3 regions of the Micromonospora sp. NPDC003197 genome follow, and region 2 is predicted to be linked to each of the others. Evidence: riboswitches for the same ligand, from Rfam matches in the RefSeq annotation. Region 2 holds a riboswitch; each other region holds the start of a gene.
What was found. A riboswitch is a leader RNA that binds a small molecule or an ion and turns the genes downstream of it on or off. The one in region 2 is predicted to bind cyclic di-AMP.
Positions count from the first base shown of each region.

Region 1: linked by a shared signal. The riboswitch ahead of ACWDV4_RS19275 (C40 family peptidase) and the one ahead of ACWDV4_RS16735 (coiled-coil domain-containing protein) in region 2 are both predicted to bind cyclic di-AMP.
Region 3: linked by a shared signal. The riboswitch ahead of ACWDV4_RS03135 (coiled-coil domain-containing protein) and the one ahead of ACWDV4_RS16735 (coiled-coil domain-containing protein) in region 2 are both predicted to bind cyclic di-AMP.

Region 1 covers NZ_JBSFTE010000016.1:110,930-118,405, forward strand. Annotated here, with positions in the region: gene ACWDV4_RS19260 (response regulator transcription factor) at 1-117, shown strand, start outside; gene ACWDV4_RS19265 (C40 family peptidase) at 373-1,377, shown strand; gene ACWDV4_RS19270 (N-acetylmuramoyl-L-alanine amidase) at 1,448-3,475, opposite strand; cyclic di-AMP (ydaO/yuaA leader) riboswitch at 3,722-3,862, shown strand; gene ACWDV4_RS19275 (C40 family peptidase) at 3,875-4,906, shown strand; gene dcd (dCTP deaminase) at 4,986-5,564, opposite strand; gene ACWDV4_RS19285 (pyridoxamine 5'-phosphate oxidase family protein) at 5,644-6,294, shown strand; gene ACWDV4_RS19290 (zinc metalloprotease) at 6,322-7,323, opposite strand; partial or broken gene ACWDV4_RS19295 (zinc metalloprotease) at 7,435-7,476, opposite strand, start outside.
Region 2 covers NZ_JBSFTE010000013.1:111,807-119,282, forward strand. Annotated here, with positions in the region: gene ACWDV4_RS16725 (FAD-dependent monooxygenase) at 1-507, opposite strand, end outside; gene ACWDV4_RS16730 (TetR/AcrR family transcriptional regulator) at 571-1,137, shown strand; gene ACWDV4_RS16735 (coiled-coil domain-containing protein) at 1,203-2,309, opposite strand; cyclic di-AMP (ydaO/yuaA leader) riboswitch at 2,314-2,441, opposite strand; gene ACWDV4_RS16740 (cation diffusion facilitator family transporter) at 2,588-3,502, opposite strand; gene ACWDV4_RS16745 (HelD family protein) at 3,686-5,803, opposite strand; gene ACWDV4_RS16750 (right-handed parallel beta-helix repeat-containing protein) at 5,962-7,476, opposite strand, start outside.
Region 3 covers NZ_JBSFTE010000002.1:194,225-201,700, forward strand. Annotated here, with positions in the region: gene ACWDV4_RS03125 (hypothetical protein) at 1-644, opposite strand, end outside; gene metG (methionine--tRNA ligase) at 798-2,588, shown strand; gene ACWDV4_RS03135 (coiled-coil domain-containing protein) at 2,764-3,765, opposite strand; cyclic di-AMP (ydaO/yuaA leader) riboswitch at 3,770-3,903, opposite strand; gene ACWDV4_RS03140 (TatD family hydrolase) at 4,173-5,126, shown strand; gene rsmA (16S rRNA (adenine(1518)-N(6)/adenine(1519)-N(6))-dimethyltransferase RsmA) at 5,201-6,046, shown strand; gene ACWDV4_RS03150 (4-(cytidine 5'-diphospho)-2-C-methyl-D-erythritol kinase) at 6,118-7,074, shown strand; gene ACWDV4_RS03155 (ABC-F family ATP-binding cassette domain-containing protein) at 7,282-7,476, shown strand, end outside.

The sequences.
Region 1 (7,476 bases), on a different contig from region 2:
GTGTCGCAGAGCGCGGTCGAGAAACACGTCAACGCGATCTTCGACAAGCTCGGCCTGGCGCATGTGACCGGCTACAGCCGCCGGGTGCTCGCGGTGCTGCGCTACCTCGGCAGCTAGTGCGGCGGTGCTGGTGCAGAGTCGGACATGGGTGGGATTGGACTGGATACGAGTTGTGGATTGGCCCGACTACGAATCGTGACGACATTGAATCGTCATGACGTCGAATCATTATGCCGAGGTCGAAATAGGACCTCTCACCTTGATTCACAGCCGAACCTTCCCTAATGTGGGGCACCGACCGTTTGCGGATAGTCGGCCTCAGCTTCCCCCTCCGCGAGGCGCCCGGCGGTCGGTCACGAAGGAGTCGCGCCGGTGCGAAGTCGGCCATCCCATCCTCGTACGCCGGAGCAGGTATCCACCCGTCGTAACGCCGCGCGTCGGGTCTTGCACCGTCTGGCGGCAATAGTCGCAGCGGCTTGTGTTGGCCTGGTGCCCGCCGCGCAGGCGCAGGCCGCGCCCACCCCGGAAGAAATCGATGCGCAGATCGAGAAGAAGTGGGAAGAACTCGAGGGCGTCATCGAGCAGTACAACAAGGTGCGCGTCGACCTGAAGGCCAACCAGAAGAAGGCGGCGGAGCTGGAAAAGAAGATCCAGCCCCTTTCCCTTCAGGTCGACGAGGCGTTGAGCCGCGTCGGTGGCCTGGCGGTGCGGTTCTACAAGAGCGGTCCGTCGTCCAACCTGAACGCATTGTTGACGACCGGTAACCCCACCACGCTGGCCGATCAGCTGACCTATCTCAATCTGTTGAACGAGCACGAGCGGCGGCAGATCGCGGATGTGGTAACCATCCGGGACAAGTACAACGCCGAGAAGACGCGGCTCGACAACCTGATCGCGCAGGGGGCCCGGCAGGAGGCCGAACTGGCCGGCAAGAAGAAGGAGATCGACGCCGAGGTCACGAAGTTGAAGGCCATGATGCCGAAGACGGTTGTCAAGGTTGCCAACTGTCCGACGATCAACGGGGTGGTCACCTCCGCCGCGCGGATCGCGATCGAGACCGCCTGCGCCCAGGTGGGCGACCCGTACGTGTGGGGTGCGACCGGGCCGAACTCGTTCGACTGCTCCGGGCTGACCCAGTACGCCTTCGGCAAGGCCGGGATCTACCTGCCCCACTACACGGGCGACCAGATCACGATGGGTAGGGGCGTCACCCGCGCTGAGGCGCGTCCGGGTGACCTGGTCTTCTTCCCGAGCCACGTCGGCCTCTACATCGGCAACGGGTTGATGGTCCACGCGCCGACGGTCGGCCAGAACGTGACGGTGGCCTCGGTGGGTAGCTTCGGTAAGTCGGTGACGGCGTACCGCCGCATCGGCTGAGGTGTTAGGAAGGGCCCCTTGCTATCGCTTTTTGCATAGCAAGGGGCCCTTCCTAACATCCAAGAACAACTCAGCGCGGCGCGCCGATCGGCGACGGCAGGATCTGCACGTCGTCGAGGTTGACGAACATGATGCGATGACCGAACTGGATCTGGACGTACCGGTTCTCGCCCCGGATCACCGTGAAGTCACCAGGGGACGTCCCTTCGAACGTCGAGGCCCGGTAGTACTCGCCCGGTAGCACGTCCCCGACCGCGTACCGCTGCCCGGCGGAGAGCGTGTACTGCAGCGGGGTGATCGTCTGGTACGGCACCCCGGCCGGGTAGGCGGCCTGCTCCGGGTAGGCCCGCCCGTACACCGGGATGGTGGCCTTGCCCGGCTTGGGGGTCACGACCAGGCCGACCGACCACTTGGCGGTCGGGGCCGAGGCCGGGTTGTGGAACCACGCCTTCTGCCCGAGGTACCAGATCGCGGTCCAGTCGCCCTGCCGGTCGGCGATGGCGTACGTCTGGCCCGTCGAACCCCGCGCCCCGTGGTCGGAGATCTGCATCGTGTTCGGGGTGCCGTCCGGCCGCAGCGCGATGTCGTTGACCAGCGGCGCGTCCGGGCTGGGCGCACTGTGCAGGATCACCGAGGACGAGCCACGCGAGGGGCAGGGCTCGGTCGGCGAGGCCGGCGGTGACTTGGCGCAGCCGTAGAAGTTCGGCCGGTTGGTGGCGAAGTCCGGGTCGAGCGTGACCAGGCCGGTACGCGGCGTGCCGGTGCCCCGGATCGGTGCCCCCAGCAGGTCGAAGTAGTGCGACCAGTCCCAGTACGGGCCCGGGTCCCAGTGCATCCCCCGGACGGTGCCCGGCACGGTGCCCGGCACGTTGTCGTGGCCGATGATGTGCTGCCGGTCCAGCGGCACATTGTGCTTCTTGGCCAGGTAGCTCACCAGCTTGGCCGAGCTGCGGTACATCGCCTCGGTGTACCAGGTGCCCTGGGCGGCGAAGCCCTCATGCTCGATGCCGACCGCCTTGGCGTTGACGTACCAGTTGCCGGCGTGCCAGCCGACGTCCTTCGTCTTCAGGTGTTGGGCGGTGTGGCCGTCCACCGAGCGCATCGTGTAGTGCCAGCTCACCCACTCCGGGTCCTGGGCCAGCCGGGTGGTGCTGTCGAAGTAGCCCTCGGCGTCGTGGATGAGGATGTACTCGATCTTCTGCTGCGTCGGCCGGTTGCCCTTGTCGTGGTTGCCGTAGTTGCCCGGGTCGGTGCCGTCGCCGAGCAGCTGGTAGGGGGCGGGCAGCCACTCGCAGGAGATGGTGGTCGGGCATTCGAGCCCGTCCGGGCGGGCGGGCGTGCGCAGGCCGAGCTTCGCCAGCCAGGCCCGGACCGGGTCGAGCTCGGGGTGCGCGGCGAGGGTGATCCGGTGCCCGTCGTCGGTGACCCGGCTGACACCCGTACGGATGGTGGCGTAGACCTCGTCGGCGAAGGCCGCGGCGGCGTCGCTGGTCTCCGCACCGGAGTACCGGGCCACCGCGCCGTACCAGGCCGCCGGGTCGCTCGCGCTTCCCGCCGGTCCGGCCAGGGCCTTCTGGTACGACGACAGCAGCGCTGCGCCGCCCCGGATGTTCGCCCGCGCGTCGGTACGTAGCGACTCCGCCCCGGTGCTGGTGAGCGTGGCGGCGGCGCCCAGGGTGCGTAGCGCTGCGCTGTCCGGAGTGGCCACGCTGGGGTGCTGGCGGGCCAGTGACCGCCGGGATTCGTCGCCGCGCGGGTCTTCCTCCGAGTCGTGGTGACCGCCGGAGGTGGGCAGGCTGGCCACGTGGGCGGCGTCGGTGAGGTGCATCGGGCCGTAGCCGCCGGCGGTGCTGGGGGTGCCGGCGTTGGTGTCCCAGCGGGACTGGAGATAGGAAACTCCCAGCAGGACGCTCTCCGGTACGCCGTAGTCGCTGGCGGCGGTGGCGTAGTCCTGCTGTCGGGAGTCGACCGGTGCGTTGGCGGTGGTGGGTACGGTCGCGGCGGCGGACGTGGGCGCGGCGGTGACGAGCGTCGCCGCGCCGACTATCGCGGTACTGAGCAGTATCCGGCTGCTCAGCGGTACTTTCGGACGGTGCATCGAACCTCCATTCGGGGGATGACTCATTGGTCACCCTCACTCGCCCAGGGGTGGTTCGTCAATGGCTTGCGAGAACGGCGATCGAAGTGAAAGATTTCTTCGCATCTGCCGCCCGAAGTCCACCCTTAGTGACCGATGGCTGTACGAAGCGAATTATCTTGCCGGTTCGGGTTGCGCCCTGGTAGTGCACTTCCTTAGGTTGGGGACGGTCGAGACGAGGGCAGTTCGTCCACCCGGGGCGACGTCGGCTCGATACCGCCGAATCGTTCGCAAGATCGAACCGGGGACCCACGTGATCCATTTGGGGTGAATCCGCGATCCGCGGTAGGGCGCACATCTTCCCGCCCGAACCCGTCAGCTAACTCGGTAGGCGGTCAGGAAGAAGGAGTACGGACACCGGTGGCACATCATGCCCCCCGGTTGCGCCCGTTCGGGTCGGTGCACGCCGACCGAGAACCGGCGATGCCACCTACCCGTCGGTCCCTGTTCACCGCCACGCTCGCCGCGATCGCCAGCATCGCCGTCGTGCTCGTTGGCGCGACCCCGGCCCACGCCGAGCCGTCGGTGACCGAGATCGAGAATCAGATCGACAAGGCGTGGGCGAAGCTGGAACCGATCATCGAAAAGCACAACGCCACCCGCCAGGATTTGGCCGTCAAGAAGAAGCAGGCCGACGCGCTGGGCAAGAAGATCCAGCCGCTGCAACGCCAGGTCGACGAGGCGATGGGGAAGGTCAGCGAGCTGGCCGTCCAGGCGTACAAGGGCAACAACGCCTCCACCCTCAACGCCATCCTTGCCACCGGCTCACCCACCAGCCTCATGGACCAGCTCGGCGTGCTCGACCAGTTCGCTCGCCAGCAGCAGCACGACATCCAGGCCGTGGTCGACCTGAAGAACAAGTACGCCGCGCAGAAGGGGCCGCTGGACGTGCTGGTCGCCCAGCTCACCCGGACCGAGGCTGAGCTGGCGGCGAAGAAGAAGGAGATCGACGCCGAGGTCGCCCGGCTGCAGAAGCTGCGCCTGGTGGCGTACGGCAACGGTGGCGGTGGCGTGCTCCGACCGGCCCCCTGCCCCGCGACCTACCCGGGCGGCTCGATCGGGCAGGTGGTCAAGTTCGCCTGCGCCCAGATCGGTAAGCCCTACGTGTGGGGTGCGGCCGGACCCAACTCGTACGACTGCTCGGGCCTGACCCTGCGGGCCTGGCAGCAGGCCGGCGTTACGCTGCCGCACAACGCGGCCCGGCAACGGGCGATGATGCCGCACGTGAGCCGTGCCGAGCTACGCCCAGGTGACCTGGTCTTCTACAGCAACCTCGCGCACGTCGGCATCTACGTCGGCAACGGTTGGGTGGTGCATGCCCCCACCAGCGGCGACAAGGTCAGGATGCGCAAGGTCGACGGCGGCGTGCACAGCTACGGCCGCCCAGGCTAACGGTTTTTGGTGTTAGGAAGGGCCCCTTCCTATCGCATTTTGCATAGGAAGGGCCCCTTCCTAACACCCGTGGTACGCGTCAGCGGGTTGGCCAGGTCCGCCAGTTCTGCCAGGACCGGCTCGGCGTCGGCCCCCGCTGCCCCTGGTAGCGCGAGCCGTACACCTCGGAGCCGTACGGGTGCTCGGCCGGGGACGAGAGCCGGAAGATGCACAACTGGCCGATCTTCATGCCCGGCCAGAGGGTGATCGGCAGGTTGGCGACGTTGGACAGTTCCAACGTGACGTGACCGGAGAAGCCGGGGTCGATGAAGCCCGCGGTCGAGTGGGTGAGCAGACCCAACCGGCCCAGGCTCGACTTGCCCTCCAGCCGCCCGGCGAGCTGATCGCCGAGGGAGATCACCTCCAGCGTGGAGGCGAGCACGAACTCGCCCGGGTGTAGCACGAACGGCTCACCGTCGGGCACGTCGACCACCGAGGTCAGGTCGTCCTGTTGCCGGGACGGGTCGATGTGCGTGTAGAGGTGGTTGTTGAACACCCGAAACAGCCGGTCGAGGCGTACGTCGATGCTGGACGGCTGAACCAGCGCCGGCTCGAACGGTTCCAGCGCCAAGGCGCCCGCCTTGATCTCGCTGACGAGGTCACGGTCGGAGAGCAGCATCGTGCCACCATAGCGACCTCCCGTCTGACCAGCGGCGTCGCACTACCGATCTCGAACATATGTTCGATAGGATGATCCCATGGCTTCCTGGTCCGAATTCGCCACTGACGATCCCCGGCTCGCCGCCGCGATCCGCTCACTCATACAGCAGTACGGGCCAGGCTTCGGCTACCTGGCCACTGTCCGGGCCGACGGCGGCCCTCGCGTCCACCCGGTCTCGCCTGTGATCACCGACGAGGGGCTGTTCTGCTTCATCGTCGACTCGCCGAAACGGCGCGATCTCGAACGCGACGGTCGCTACGCGCTGCACTCCTTCCCGCCGGAGGAGAGCGACGACGAGGCGTACGTCGCGGGGCGGGCTCGTCCTGTCACCGACCAGGCCCGGGTCGCCCGGCTTGCCGACAGCGCACGGGCCGCACCGCAGGTCGACTGGCGACTGTTCGAGTTCACCGTCGACGTGGCGATGCTGTCCCGGCACGGCAACAGCGTCGGCAACGGCGACAGTGACGGCAACGGCGACAGTTACGGCAACGGCAACGGTGCGAGCGCGTTCGGCGGCGGTGGTGGGTCCGGCCGGCCCGCCGTACAGGTGTGGTTCGATCCGGCCGGGGGCCGCAACCGGATGAACAGCTCGGGCCTGGCGACGCGCCGCAGCCGGCGGATCCACCGGCTCGCGGTCCCTGAATACGAGTCGATAATCCCGGGGTACGCGCCGGTGCCGGCCCGTTGACCGAGCCGGCACCGCTGGATCAGATCTTTACGGAGCGCGGTAGGCGTTCCAGGCGTTCAGCATTCGGGTCGCCTGGCCGGTCGTGAACTCGTACATGCAGGAGTCGTAGGTGTAGTCCATGAAGTTGTGGATCGGGTCTACACCGGTCGAGCTGCACGTGTTCCGCCCGGTCGGGCACTGGTAGGCGGCGGAAGCCTCGGCCGGGGTGTCCGAGACCTGGTCGCCAGAGCCGGAGCAGCCACCTTGGAAGGTGTGGTAGAGGTTCAGCCAGTGGCCGACCTCGTGGGTGCCGGTGTCACCCAGGTTGTAGTTGGTCGCGGTGCCGCTCGGCAGCGACTCGCTCAGCACCACCACGCCGTCGTAGGTGTCCAGGTTGTTCTTCGGGAATGTCGCCCAGCCGAGCAGGTTGTCGCTGAGTTCGCCGAGGTAGATGTTCAGCGTGTTCTTGCCGCCCTGTCGGAGCTGACTCTTCATCTGGCGTTCCGCCGACGAGCCGTAGACGATTGGGTACCAGGCCGTGTTGGTGACACGGTTGATGCTCTGCAACTGGAAGGCGAAGGCGGTGACCGCGCCGCCGGTCCCACCTGCGTAGGCCTGGTTGAGCACGTTGATCTGGGAGTTGATCATCGAGTCCGGGATGTTGCCTCCGGCCCGAGTGCTGTTCTCCTGGATAACGTGTACGACCACCGGAATGGTGACCGTGGCCTGGATGCTCGGCCCGGCGGTTGTCGTACTGGCCCGAGCCCGCAGCGTGCTGGCGAAGTCCGCCTCTCGCTCGACCATCTGGGCTGGCGTCAGGTGGTTGGGGTCCTGCTTGCCAGGGGCGCCCGGCCGAGCCTTGGCGAGCGTGTCGTGCGCGAGCGAGTCGTGTGCCTCCGCCGGCTCGACGCAGCCGGGTGGTGCCTGGTCGGCGGCCAGTGCGCTGGTGGTCGGAGCGATGGATGTCGCTGCGGCGCTGAGCAGCATGGCGATGGATGTGGATGCAACCTTGGCTTTTCGCCAGGTCAACGGGTTCGAGCGCAGCCCCATGAGTCCACCTCTTTCTGTCCGCGATGCAGCCGGGGGTGTGCCGCATCGGGTGCGTGAACGTGAGGCGAACGTTACTCGTCCATCGATGTACGTGAAAATAGTGGAGCGAGATTATCTTGCGCGGTACGCCTGCCACGCCTGGGTCATGCGCTG
Region 2 (7,476 bases):
GCGCCATGCCGTACAGCCGACGTAGCGGGCCTGGCTGGTCGGGCCGAAGAGGGCGGTACGGGTCTGGCTGAAGATGCCGTCGGCGACCACCACCACGTCGTACTCCCGCTGTAGTGCGGCAACGTCGGAGATCTCCGTGTCGAGGGAGAGCAGGTCTGTTGGGAGCGCCTCGGCCAGCAGGCGGAGCAGCGCCGGCCGGGAGATCAGGTGTACGGCCTCGCCGGTGCGGCGGGCCATGGCGGCCACGTCGATGGTGGTGATCCGGCTGCCGTCCGGTCGCAGCAGATCGCCGCTGCGTTGTCGGGTGCCGATGGCGCGTACCGCGTCACCCAGCCCCATCGCGTCCAGCGCGCGCAACGCCTCCGGCCACATGCCCAGCGCCGTGCCGGTGCCGCCCGGCGTGCCGGCCCGCTCGAAGACCCGTACCGACCAGCCGGCCCGATGCAGCATGATCCCGGTGGCCAGGCCACCGATCCCGCCCCCGATGATGCCCGCTCTTCTGCTCATGCGTCGAACCGTACTACGGATGTAGTAAATGCACTACAGTCGTAGTGGCCTAAGGTGATCCACATGGAGAGCAGGCAGGTCCGGATCGCCGACGCGGCCATCCGGGTGTTGGGCGAGCGAGGGCTGCGCCAGCTGACCCATCGGGCGGTGGATGCTGAGTCCGGTCTGCCGGCCGGCTCCACGTCCAACTACTTCCGTACCCGGGACGCGTTGCTCACCGGGGTGGTGACCCGGATGACCGAGCTGGACCGGGAAGTATGGCAGCGGTTCGCCGGCGTGATCCAGCCCGCCGACATCGACGAGCTGGCCGGGGCGCTGGGAGAGTTCGTACGCTTCGCCACCGGCCCGGGACGCTGTCAGACACTGGCCCGGCTGGCGCTGTTTGTGGAGGCCGGGGTCCGCCCCGAGCTGCAACAGGAACTGGTGCGCGGCAACCGCGAGATCATCGAGTGGGGGATCCCGTGGCTGCGGGGGATCGGCTCGACCGATCCGGCGGGACATGGCCGACTGCTCGCCGACTACCTCGACGGGGTGGTGCTGCACGGGGTGGCGTTCCCCGACACGAAGACCGACCCGGTACCCGGGATCCGGCTGCTGCTGGGCGGCCTGGTCGCCGCCGACGGCGGTTAGGAAGGGCCCCTTCCTATACAAAAAGCGATAGGAAGGGGCCCTTCCTAACCTCAAACCTCAGCGCATCAATACACGGAGAGGTGGACGTGGTTGGTGTGGTCGCTGGAAGGGTCGCCGTTGCCGCCGCTGTACGACTTCCAGCCGCTGCTCGGTAGCCAGATCTGCTTGAACCAGATCACGTAGAGCACCCCGAGCCGGTTGGCGTTGTTCACGTAGTACGCCGCCAGGTTGTTGCCGTAGGTCCGGTCCCCGCCGGTCGCCACCCCGCCGAAGCCACCCTTCTGGGCGGCGAAGTCGCAGGCCCGCCCCTTCGGGTGCTCGCCGGAACCGCCACTGCGATAGCAGGAGACGTACCGGGTGAAGCCGGCGGCCTTGGCCTGGTTCATCGCGTGCAGGGTGCGCGGTGTGATGCAGCCCGAGGTGGTGGGGTCGTTCACGCTGCACGACTCGTTTGGCCACGAGCCGTCGGAGTTGCGTGGTGCGGGCTTCGCCGCCGAGGAGTTGCTGCCGGTCACGCCAGCGCTGGGGGAGCCGCTGCCGGCGGTGGCCAGGGCCCGCTCGGCCTGCTGCTTGCGGCTGGCCATGACGGCGACCTGTTTGCGCTGCTCGCGGATCTCGTTGTCCAGCGCCGCCTTCGCCCGGCTCTCCCGTTCGCGGGTGTCGAGTAGCGCCCGAAGTTGCCGGTCCTCGCTGCTGGCGACCATCCCGAGGGTGGCCGCGCGGTCCACGAAGCCATCCGGGGAGTCGCTGTTGAGCAGGGCGGCCACCGTGCCGAGGCGACCGGTCCGGTAGGCCGCTCCGGCCAGCTCACCCACGGTCGCGGCCCGGGTGGGCAGTTCGGCCTCGATGGCCGCGAGGTGTTCGGCGAGCTGCTTCTGTCGTTTGATGGAGTTGTCCAGCGCCGCCTTGGCGTCCAGGTAGCCCTTCGAGGCCGCCTCAAGCTGTTTCCGCAGGCTGGGGCTGCCGCCCTCCGGGTCGGCGGTGTCTGGAGCGGCGAGGAGCCCAGCGGCGGTGACCAGGCGGGGCATCCCGCTGGCGGTTGCGCCGGGTGCCCCGGCGGTTACCGGGGCGGCGCCCGCCGGTACGGCGACCGTCAGGCAGACCGTGATCGTTGCGGCCACCAGCGCCGTCATGCGGGCGGCCGTTCGTCGTACGGGTGCCGGGAATGGCATGCAGTTGTCCTTCCGTCAGCCGCCGACCGGGTTAGCTGACGGGTTCGGGACGGAAGATCCCTACCGCTGACGCGGATGCACCCCAAGTGGTGGTTCCCCGGTTCGCAGATGGCGATTAGGCGGCAGTCACCACCGGCACCGGTGCCGGTGCCGCCTGGTGGTGACCTCGACCGAGCCTACCGGTAGCGCCGAGAAAGATCATGACCGTACGCGGAAACTTAAGACGCTGCTAAATGGCACCGCTGAATCTCGTCGCTGAATCTCGGCGCGTCAGACCCCTACCACCCGGTCGGTCCGCAGGTGCCGGGCTCCGTACCCGGCTCGACCTGTAGGGTCGCGTGTTCGATGTGGAAGTCGTCGTGCAGGGCCACCCGTGCGGCGGCGAGCACCTGTGCCACCTCCGTGCCCGGCTCGATGGTGAGGTGCGCGGAGGCGACCTCCATCCCGGAGGTGAGGGTCCACACGTGCAGATCGTGCACGTCGGCAACCCCGGGGACGGCGGAGAGCCGCTCCGCCACGGCGGGGACGTGCAGGTGCTCGGGGGCAGCCTGCACCAGGATGCGTACCGCCGCCCGGCCCAGCCGCCAGGTGCGCGGCAGGATGAAGACGCCGATGGCCACCGCGACCAGCGGGTCGGCCCACCACCAGCCGGTCAGCGCGATCAGGCCGGCGGCGACGATGACCCCGACCGAGCCGAGCAGGTCGCCGAGCACCTCCAGGTAGGCCCCGCGCAGGTTGATGCTCTCCTTGGCGCCGGAGCGCAGTAGGGCGAAGGCGACGACGTTGGCCAGCAGGCCGAGTACGGCTACGACGAACATCGGCCCGGCGAGCACGTGTGGCGGTTCACCGAATCGGCGTACCGCCTCGACGAGGACGTAGATCGCGACGCCGAAGAGCAGCACCGCGTTGGCCAGCGCCGCGAGCACCTCCAGGCGGTAGAGGCCGAAGGTGCGCTGCGGGTCGTTCGTCGTCCGGCGGGTCGCGGTGATCGCGGCCAGGGCCATGCCGATTCCGAGTACGTCGGTGAACATGTGCCCGGCGTCGGAGAGTAGGGCCAGTGACCCGGTGATGAGGGCGGCGACCGCCTCGACGACCATGAACGTGGCGAGCACGGCGAAGGCGGCCCAGAGCCGTCCCCGGTGGCGCTCCGCGGCGCGCATCACCTGCCCGCCGTGGTCGTGTCCAGCCCCCATCGGCCCACCCTCCGTCGCTCCCGCGCGTCTGGCTCAACTTATGTTCACATCGCAATATGTGCAAGCGAAACGCTGGCAAAGCAGAAGCAGGGAGAAGGTAGACCTAGAGAGAGCATGCGGGCAGCAGGGGACAGGGAGAGGACAGCAACAGCGGCGCCGGTGGGCCGGGACGACGGGCGCGGGTCAGTCGGTGAGGTCGATGGTGGTGAGCCGCTGGGTGGCCCGGGACAGGGCGACGTAGAGGGTGCGTACCCCCGACTCCGAATCGGCCCGGATCTCCCCGGGCGCGACCAGCACGACCCCGTCGTACTCCATGCCCTTGGCCTGGAGACAGTCGACCACCTGTAGGCGCGGTCCGGCCAGCTCCGCCACCCAGTCGGCGATCTCGGTCCGGCGCGGTACCGGCGTGATCACGCCGACCGTCCCCTCCACCTCGGCGAGCAGTCGCGCGGTGGCGGTACGGACCTGTTCTGGCAGCTCGGCGGCGGGCACCCGCAGCGCGACCGGCTCGACCCCGGTGGTCCGTACGGCGGTGGGCAGCGGCAGGTCCGGATGTACCTCGCGGATCACCTCCGCAGCGACGGCGAAGATCTCTGCCGGGTTGCGGTAGTTGGTGGAGAGGGTGTACTCGTGCCGGGGCCGACTGCCCAGCGCCTTGTCCCGAGCCTGGGCAAGCTCACGCGGGTCGCCGGCCCAGGCGGTCTGCGCCGGATCACCCACCACGGTCCAGGACGCCAGCCGGCCCCGCCGGCCGATCATCCGCCACTGCATGGGGGAGACGTCCTGCGACTCGTCCACCACCACGTGGGCGTACTCGCGGTAGTCCTCCGGCCGCTGCCGGTCGGCCCGCGCGGCGCGCTGCCGGTCGGCGTACGTGCTCAACTCCCGTACCCCACCGGCGAGCTGGAACGGGTCCCGCTTGCGTCGGGCGGCCCGCTTCATCGGCTTGCCGAGCAGCTCGTCCAACTCGTCGAGCAGGGCGACATCGGCGATCGTCGGCCCGTCCGCATCCAGATTCCGGTACGACTCGGCGAGCAGCCGGGTCTCGGCACCGGACAGGATTCCCGCCGTGTACGCGCGCAGCCGCTCCGGCATCGCCAGCCAGCCGAGCACATGCCACGGGTGCAGCCGGGGCCACCAGGCGCGCAGGAAGTCCCGGAATTCGGGCCGCTCGGCCACCTCGTCCTCGAACACCCGCTGGTCGGGCAGGCGACCGACGCGCATCTTGCGGACCTGGGCCCAGAGTGCGGAGAAGATCCCGTCGAAGCCGATCCGGCGTACCTCGTTGCGGCGACCGCCCCCGGCGAGCGCCCGAGTGCGGATCTTGTCCAGTTCGGCGGTGCTCAGCCGGAGCAGTTCACCCCGGTAGAGCAGGCGCAGCTCGCCCGGACCGTCCGGTACCGCGTCCCGGGCCGCCCGACGCAGCACCTGGCGCATCCGGAGCGAGCCCTTGATCGCGGCGACCTCGGTCCGGTCGACTCGGGTCGCCACCACCCCGGGGAAGAGCGAGCCCAGCGAGTGCAGGGTCGCCGTCTCCTCACCGAGCGAGGGCAGCACCGAGGCGATGTACTGGACGAAGACCCCGGACGGGCCGACCACCAGGACACCGCCCCCGGCGAACCGGTTCCGGTCGGAATAGAGCAGGTACGCGGCCCGGTGCAGGGCCACCGCCGTCTTGCCGGTCCCCGGCCCGCCGGAGACGATCGTCACTCCGGAACCGGGGGAGCGGATGGCCTGGTCCTGCTCCCGCTGGATGGTGGCGACGATGTCGCGCATGCCCCGGCCGGTGGCCCGGGACAGGTTGGCCAACAGCGCACCGTCACCGACCACTCGCATCCCGGGCGGTGCGGCGGCCGGGTCGAGCAGGTCGTCCTCGATCCGGGTGACCCGCTCGCCGGTGGACTGGATCGTCCGCCGCCGGATCACGCCCTGCGGATCGGCGGCGGTGGCCTGGTAGAAGGCGGCGGCGGCTGGTGCCCGCCAGTCGATCAGCAGCGGTTCGGCGCTCTCGCCGCGAATGCCGAGCCGGCCGATGTGCATCACCGGACCGGTGCGCAGGTCCAGCCGGCCGAAGACCAAGCCCTCGTGCTCGGCGTCGAGCGAGTGCCGTCGTCGGGCGGCGTGGAAGACCATCGCGTCCCGCTCCACCAGCGCCCCGAAGTTGCCCACCCGAGCCAGTTGGTAGCCCTCCTGCTCCGCCAGCGCGGCCGACTGGCGCAGCGCAGCCAACCGGGCGTAGACCCGGTCGAGATGGTGCTGTTCAGCGGCCATCTCCTGTTCGAGGGTGGTGAGGTCGGTCAACGCGCTGGCTCCTGGACGATCGGTGGTAGGCCATCGTCACGAACCGACCCACCTCGTCGGTGGGTTGTCGGTTCGTGACGGTGACCAGAGCGAGGGTACGGGTAACCGCCCAGGTACGTGCTGCCGAGCGAGGTATGTCGGCGGGTATTTGATCTCCGTCACGTTCCGACGGGTGTGGTGGCGGGGCGGCGACGCAGCGCGACGGGTGCGGTGGCCGGGCGGCGACGCAGGGCGAGCAGTGCCCAGGGCACCCAGACCAACTCCAGCAGGATCCGTACCCACACCGGACCGATCGGGGTGAACGGCACCATGACCAGCCCCCGGTCGAGGGCTCCGAGCAGGGCGAAGCCGCCCAGCGCCAGGGTCAGCCAGCCCAGCCCGGTACGCCCGGCGGCGCGTACGGACCAGCCGAGGCCGAGCCAGCCGAGCCCGGTCAGCAGCAACCCGGCCGGGGTCCACCAGGTCGCCTCGGCGGCGGTCCCGAACACCCCGATGGCCAGGCCACCGAGCAGCAGCACCACCGACCAGCCCGCCGGCCCGCTGGTACGCCCCCGGGCCACCCGCGCCCCCCGGGCCACCCGCGCCCAGAGGGCCAGCCCGAGCAGGCCGAGCAGCAGCGCCTCACCGAGCGCCCACTGCACCTCTATCCGGGCCAGGCCCCGGGCGCCGTACCAGTCGCAGTTGCCGGGCATTCGGCGCTCGCCGAGGGAGTAGTCGGAGCAGGCGTAGAGCTTGAGCAGCTTGCCCGGCTCGGCGATCGCCCGGTTGCTGCCCAGCCCGGCGGGCAGGTCGTCGTGTCCGCAGGCGGGCCGGGCCAGTGGCTCGGCACCGGCGTCGGACGCGGCCTGCCAGCAGGACCCCCGGCCCTGGCCGTCCCACCAGAAGTCCATCCGGTTCGGGGCGGTGCCGCCGTCCGGCTTCACACCCAGCTTGTTGCCCAGGTAGCGGTTGTGGTGTGAGGTGTCGAACTGCGCCCCCAGCGAGGTGTCGCCACGTATCTGCCCCGGCACCCAGGACGTGACGAAACCGGCGTACTTGTGCCCGTACACCCAGTTGTCCCGCCAGAGGTTGTAGTTGCCGCCGGGGTTGATCACACCCGTGCCCACCGGTAGCCCGACCGCCGGACAGACCACGCCCTGCTCATAGCCGCGCTCGGCGTACGGGCGGGCGCAGGTGCCGTCCCGGACGTACCGGTAGTAGTCCTCGTTGTTGTCGCCGATCACGTTGCGCTCGAACCGGGCGTGGTTCTGCGGCATGCCCGGGTGGTTGGGGAAGGCCGAGTCGGTGCCGACCCCCGCCCCGTTGCCGGTGAAGACGTTGTCGTGCGCCCAGACCGAATCCCCGGCGGTGCCCGAGTAGCCGAGCAGGTTGTGGTGCGAGTAGCAGCCCCGGATCTCGATGGCGTACCGGTCGACCTGGTGACCCCGGTTGGCGTTGATGTTGGAGGCGGCCCCCGGATAGACGCCCGAGTCGCCGTTGCCGTACGCCTCGCAGTCGGTGTAGAGGCCGTGATCGTCGGCGAAGGTGAGGAAGCCGTACTCGTCGTTCCACCGACCGGTCACCCGGTCGATGACGAACCCGTCGGTCTCCAGGATGTAGACGGCGTTGAAGGTGGTCCGCTGGGCGGTCAGGTTGCGCAGGTAGAAGCCGTTGGCACGGTCTGCGCGAATGGC
Region 3 (7,476 bases), on a different contig from region 2:
CCATCGGAGTGGTCGGAAATCACCGGATCCGGGTCGCCGGGTGCCCCGGTCCCCGGGCCGGTGAGCACAGGTTGTCCCGGCGCGGTCGAGGTCAGGTCCCGCCCGGCGGCGATGCCATCATCGGCGACGAACGTGCCCCGGCACCGCAGACCGATGCCGTTACCGGTGCAGCTCAGCACGGTGGCGGTACCCCGTTCGCCGTGCCCCACCGCCAGCCACAGGGGCTCGGCGCTCACCCAGGCGAAGAAGCTGGTGAGCAGGGTCAGGGTGAGCAGGCCGGACAGCCCCGCCATCGGGTGACGCGGCGGCTTGGCCGGCTGGCCGGTCCGTCGCCCCAGAGCGGGGAACCTTCGGCTCCGATCCCGATCCGCGGGGCGGTCCGCTGCCACCGGGGTCCCATCCCAGTGGACCTCCTCGATCGGTAGCCAGAACGCCGGCTCGTCGGCCGACACCTGCTGCGGCACCGCTGCCCGCACCGACGGGCCCGACCCGGCCCGGCCGGGCACCGAACGGGCCGGCGGTACGCGTAGCGGCGCCCGTTGCGGGAGTGCGGTGAACGGGGCGCCGGTGGTCGGCTCGATGAGGGGGATGGTGTCCTCGCCCTGCTCCCCGAGGGGATACTGCTCGCCTGGTCGCCCGGTCACCCCGTCATTTCACAACGGGTGACCGGATCGATACGGCAAGCTAGTGCGCGTGTCGACGGTAAACCGGGCAAAGAGCGTCGGGACGGGAGTACGCCGAGGCAGCCCGGTTATCCCTTCGCGGCGGCCGTACGCCGGTCACTAGGCTTGACGGTCATGAGTCACGTTCTCGCGGCGGTCGCCTGGCCCTACGCCAACGGCCCGCGCCACATCGGCCATGTCTCCGGCTTCGGAGTGCCCTCCGACGTGTTCAGCCGGTACATGCGGATGGCCGGGCACGACGTGCTCATGGTCTCCGGCACCGACGAGCACGGCACCCCCATCCAGGTGCAGGCCGACAACGAGGGGGTCAGCCCCCGGGAGCTGGCCGACCGCTACAACCGGATCATCGTGGAGGACCTGCACGGCCTGGGGCTCTCCTACGACCTGTTCACCCGGACCACCACCGGCAACCACTACGCCGTGGTGCAGGAGATCTTCGAGACGCTGTACCGCAACGGCTACATCGTGCCCAAGGTCACCATGGGGGCCATCTCCCCGTCCACCGGCCGTACGCTGCCCGACCGCTACATCGAGGGCACCTGCCCGATCTGCGGCTACGGCAGCGCCCGGGGCGACCAGTGCGACAACTGCGGCAACCAGCTCGATCCGGTCGACCTGATCGACCCCCGGTCGAAGATCAACGGCGAGACCCCGCAGTTCGTGGAGACCGAACACTTCTTCCTCGACCTGCCCGCCTTCGCCGAGGCGCTCGGCCGGTGGCTGGACAGTCGGGAGGGCTGGCGCCCCAACGTCCTGCGCTTCTCCAAGAATCTCCTCGACGATCTGCAGCCGCGGGCCATCACCCGGGACCTGGAATGGGGCGTACCGATTCCGCTGGAGGGCTGGCGGGACCGTACCGACAAGCGGATCTACGTCTGGTTCGACGCGGTCGTCGGCTACCTCTCCGCGTCGATCGAGTGGGCCCGCCGCTCCGGCGACCCGGAGGCGTGGCGCAAGTGGTGGACCGCCGACGACGCGCTCGGCTACTACTTCATGGGCAAGGACAACATCGTCTTCCACTCGGTGATCTGGCCAGCGCTGCTGCTCGGCTACTCCGGGGCCGGCGACCGGGACGGTGAACCGGGCCAGCTGGGGGCGCTCAACCTGCCCACCGAGGTGGTCTCCAGCGAATACCTGACCATGGAGGGGCGCAAGTTCTCCTCCTCCCGTCGGGTGGTCATCTACGTCCGCGACTTCCTGGAACGCTACGACGCCGACGCGCTGCGCTACTTCATCGCCGCCGCCGGCCCGGAGAGCAACGACACCGACTTCACCTGGGCCGAGTTCCTGCGCCGCAACAACGACGAACTGGTCGCCGGCTGGGGCAACCTGGTCAACCGGTCGATCTCGATGGCGGCGAAGAACTTCGGCGCGATCCCGGCGATCGACGCCGCCGGGCTCACCGAGGCGGACGAGGCGCTGCTGGCCGTCGCCCGGGCCGGCTTCGCCACCGTCGGTGACCTGATCGCCAAGCACCGGCAGAAGGCGGCGATCGGCGAGGCGATGCGGGTGGTCGCCGAGGCCAACCGCTACCTCTCCGACCAGGCACCGTGGAAGCTCAAGAGCGACGAGGACAAGCCCCGGATGGGCACCATCCTGCACGTCGCGTTGCAGGTGGTCAGCGACGCCAACACGCTGCTCACGCCGTTCCTGCCGCACTCCGCGCAGAAGATCCACGAACTGCTCGGCGGCACCGGCGTACACGCCCCGATGCCGTCCATCGTGGAGGTCGAGGACCTCGACGGCGGGCCGGCGTACCCGGTGCTGACCGGTGACTACACGATCGGTGCGCGCTGGGAGTCCGTACCGGTGGAGGCTGGTCGACCGCTGGCCGCACCGAAGCCGGTCTTCCGCAAGCTCGACCCGTCGATCGTCGAGGAGGAACTCGCCCGCCTCAGCGGCTGACGACAGTCCAGGCTGCGACGAGGCGGCTGACCATTCCGACCCCTGCTACGACGAAAGCGGCCCGCTCCCTGGATCTACCCGGGAGCGGGCCGCTTCGTTTGGTCCACCGATACTTCGTCCCGCTGACGTTTCGGTCTGCCGTCGGCCGGGCGCGGTCGCCGCGCCCGGCCGGGAGTCAAAGCATCGACACGTGTACGTGGTCGGTGTGATCGCTCGCCCCGCTGTACGAACTCCAGCCGGTCGCCGGCATCCAGATCTGCTTGTACCAGATCACGTAGTAGATGCCGAGCCGGTCGGCGTTACGGACCAGGAACGCGGTGAGGTTGTTGCCATACATCCGTTGGTCCTGGTTCTGTGCCGAGACGAAGCCCCGGTTGATCAACGACCAGTCGCAGGCGCGGCCCTTCGGGTGCTCGTACGGGCCACCCGATCGGTAGCAGCCCACGAACCGGTTGAACCCGGCCTTCTTGACCTCCTTGTACATGTGCATCGTGCGCGGCGTGATGCAGCCGGAGGTCGTCGGGTCGTCCTGGTTGCACGACTCGCTCGGCCAGTCGCCGCTGGCCGTACGCGGAGCGGCCTTGGCCACCGGCGAGGTCGCGGTGACGAACCCCTTGGTCAGGCTCATCCCGCCGACCAGCGCTAGCGCCTTCTCCGCTTCCTTCTTCTGCTTGGTCATGATGGTCAACTGCTTGTTCTGCTCGGTGATCTCGGCATCGAGCTGGGCCTTGGCGCGTTCGGCGATGTCCCGGGCCTCGGTGAGTTCGCGCAGCTTCCGGTCGTTGAGCCGGTTCAGCTCGTCCAGCCGGCTCACCCGCTGGACGAACGAGTCGGGGCTGTCACTCTCCAGCATTACGGCGAGCGCGCCAAGCCTGCCCTGGCGGTAGGACTGGGCCGCGATCTGCGCCACCTGCGGGGTGAGCAGATCGAGCCGCTCCTGGGCCTTCTGGAGTTCGAGGTTGAGAGCCTGTTGCCGCCGCTTCGACTGATCCAGCTTGGCCTTCGCCTGGATGTATCCCCGGTTGGTCGACTCGATCACGTCACGGAGCAGCGGCGTCTCGGTCTCGTTGGGGTTCTCGTTGGGTTCTGCCCAGGCCCGCTCGGCGGGTGCCACCAGGGCCACAGCGGCGAGTAGCGCCAGTATCGTCGTCAGCCAACCGCGCAGGGGTGCGGTCAAGATACCTTCCTTCCGTCGGCCGCCGATCGGGTTAGCTGACGGGTTCGAGGCGGAAGTGGCCCCTACCGCTACTGCGGATTCACCCCACGAACACGGTTCCCCGATTCGCCCGGTCAGGCGATTAGGCGGCAGCCTCGCCGGCACCTGATCGTGCCTTCTGGCGATTGCCGCCAGCGAGCCTACCCGACACCCCAGTGGGCTATCTATTTCGCCGACGACCCGAGAAAAGCGTTATCAGCCAGCGCCTTTCGGTAACCGTCTCGCTCTGTGTCGGCTCGCTGACATATCGATCTGTCGTAACGTCGACCAATGTGTGCAGTGGACCCGTGGCATCGCCATTCCGTTTTCGATTGGCGGCCAAGCTCCGCTGAAGGCTGGTTGCGCCGGACGGCGTAGCTGGATATGTGATGCTGACGGGGATGAGCGATCAAACCGAGTCCCGCCGCCAACGCGCCGCGCGCCGGGCGGGGGAGTTTCCCACCCCACCCGAGCCGCTGCCCCGTACGGTGATCGACAGCCACACCCACCTGGACATCACCGTGGCCGAGGCCGGGTCCGTCAGCGGCCTGGCTGGCGCTGAACCGGTTGGCGGACCGGCCGGAGCCGGCGACCCGGTCGCGGCCGGAACGGGTGACCCGGTCGCCGCCATGATCGAGGTGGCCGCCGGGGTCGGAGTCGACCGACTGGTACAGGTCGGAGTCGACGTGGCCTCGTCCCGCTGGGGGGCCGAGGTGGCCCGACAACATCGGGCAGTCGTCGCCACCGTCGCACTGCACCCCAACGAGGCACCCCGACTCGATGACCTGGACGAGGCGCTGCGCCAGATCGAGGCGCTCGCCGCCGAGGAGCGGGTACGCGGCATCGGCGAGACCGGGATGGACTTCTTCCGTACCGGCGACGAGGGGCGGGCCGCCCAGGAGTTGAGCTTCCGGGCCCACATCGCCATCGCCAAGCGGTACGACAAACCCCTGGTGATCCATGACCGGGACGCACACGCCGACGTGCTGCGGGTCCTCGACGAGGAGGGTGCCCCGCAGACCGTGGTGCTGCACTGCTTCTCTGGCGACGCCGAGTTCGCCGCTGAGTGCGTCCGTCGGGGGTACGTGCTCAGCTTCGCCGGCACGGTCACCTTCGCCAGCGCCCACGCACTGCGGGAAGCCGCCCGGATCACCCCGCTGGACCAACTGCTGGTCGAAACCGACGCGCCCTACCTCACGCCGACACCGCACCGGGGCCGGCCCAACGGGTCGTACCTGATTCCGCTCACCGTCCGGTCGTTGGCCGAGACCACCGGGTCGGACCTGACCGAGTTGTGTACGGCGATCTCCGCCACCGGCGAGCGGGTCTTCGGCCCATGGTGACGCCACAAGGGTTAGGAAGGGACCCTTTACCTGCAGAAAGCGATAAGAAGGGGCCCTTCCTAACCCCCGGGGAGATTCGGGAGCTGGCTGCGCGGCTGGGCGTGACCCCGACCAAGAAGCTTGGGCAGAACTTCGTGCACGACCCGAACACGGTCCGGCGCATCGTGACCGCCGCCGGAGTGAGCCCCGACGACGTGGCGGTGGAGGTCGGCCCGGGACTCGGGTCGCTCACCCTGGCGCTGCTGCCCGCCGTGGCGCACGTACACGCCGTGGAGATCGATCCGGTGCTGGCCGAGGCGTTGCCGCAGACCGTGGCCGAGCACTGCGGGCCGGACGTCGCCGGGCGGCTGACCGTGCACCGGGCCGACGCGTTGCGGGTCACCGCCGCCGACCTGGCCGACCCGGCGCCGACCGCGCTGGTCGCGAACCTGCCCTACAACGTGGCGGTGCCGGTCGTACTGCACCTGCTGGCCGAGCTGCCCAGCCTGCGGCATGGCCTGGTGATGGTGCAGAAGGAGGTGGCCGACCGACTGATCGCCGGCCCCGGATCCAAGGTCTACGGCATTCCGTCGGTCAAACTCGCCTGGTACGCCGCCGCCCGCAGCGCCGGGAAGGTGCCGCCCAACGTGTTCTGGCCGGTGCCCAACGTCGACTCCGGGCTGGTCGCCTTCACCCGGCGCGAGCCGCCCCGACCGGACGTACCCCGGTCCCGGGTCTTCGCGGTGGTGGACGCGGCGTTCGCGCAGCGCCGTAAGACCCTGCGGGCCGCCCTCGCCGGCTGGGCCGGCGGTGCCGACCGGGCGGCTGAGGCCCTGGTCACGGCGGGGGTCGACCCCAGCGCCCGGGGTGAGTCACTCACCGTGGAGCAGTTCGCCGCGATCGCCGCGTCGGCTCCATCGGGTACGTCAGGTGCCGAGTAGGCTGTCGCGGTGCCCATGACGAGGTCTGCGCAACCATCCGACATCCGGCCCCGGCTCCTGGGCATCGTCCCGTGACCGAGGCGTGGCGGCCGGACGACGATGACGATCAGCAGCGACGGGGCGCGGCCGGCCCGGTCAAGGTACGGGTACCTGCAAAGATCAACCTGCACCTCGGTGTCGGCCCGGTACGCCCCGACGGCTACCACGAACTGACCACCGTCTACCACGCGATCTCCAGCTATGACGAGCTGACCGCCCGACGCGGGGACACCCTCACCCTCACCATGGCGGGCGAAGGCACCGGCGAACTGGCCCTCGACGAGTCGAACCTGGTCATCCGGGCGGCCCGAGCCCTGGCCGCGTACGCCGGGGTGCCCGCCCACGCCCGGCTGCACCTGCGCAAGCAGATCCCGCTCGCCGGCGGACTGGCCGGCGGCAGCGCCGACGCCGCCGCCACGCTGGTCGCCTGCGACACCCTGTGGGGCACCAACCTGGCCCGCGAAGAACTGGCGGCGATCGCCGCCGGCCTCGGCTCCGACGTGCCCTTCCTGCTGCACGGCGGTACCGCGCTGGGAACCGGCCGGGGCGAGGCGGTCAGCCCGGTCCTCGCCCGACCCACCACCTGGCACTGGGTCGTCGCCGCCGCCGACGGTGGCCTCTCCACCCCCGCCGTCTACCGCGAACTCGACCGGCTCCGCGCCGAACACGACGCCCCCGATCCGCTGGGCAACCCGGACTCCCTGCTCGCCGCCCTACGGCAGCGCGACCCGAAGGTGCTCGCCGCGGCGCTCGGCAACGACATGCAGATCGCCGCCCTGTCCCTGCGCCCCAGCCTGGCGGCGACCCTCGCGGCCGGCGAGACGGCCGGGGCGCTCGCCAGCATCGTCTCCGGCTCCGGGCCGACCTGCGTCTTCCTCGCCGCCGACGAGAACCACGCCCGGCGGATCGCCGCCGAACTGGCCAGCTCATCGGTCTGCCGGACCGCCTACCCCGCGTACGGGCCGGTCCCCGGGGCCCGGGTGGTCTGACCAAGGTTCGGATGCTCTGTACCGGGGCTCGGATGCTCTGACCGGAGCCTCGGTGGTCTGACCCGTCGGCCGAGGCGTACCCCGCGTAGGCTTGTCGACTCAGGCGCCCTCCCGGGCCGGCGTCACCGTACGACGCCTCCGCCGATCCCCGAATGATCGGCACCGCCCAGCCCGGCGGGCGCCTCGACCATGGGAAAGGCAGGTGTGGTGGCCAACATCGTCAACCTGGACCGCGCGTCCAAGGGCTACGGCGCGGTCGGGCAACTGCTCACCGACGTGTCCCTCGGACTGGACAGCGCCGACCGGATCGGCGTGGTCGGGCTCAACGGTGCCGGCAAGTCCACCCTGCTGCGGCTGCTGACCCGCGCCGAGGAACCGGACAGCGGCCGGGTCACCCACCGA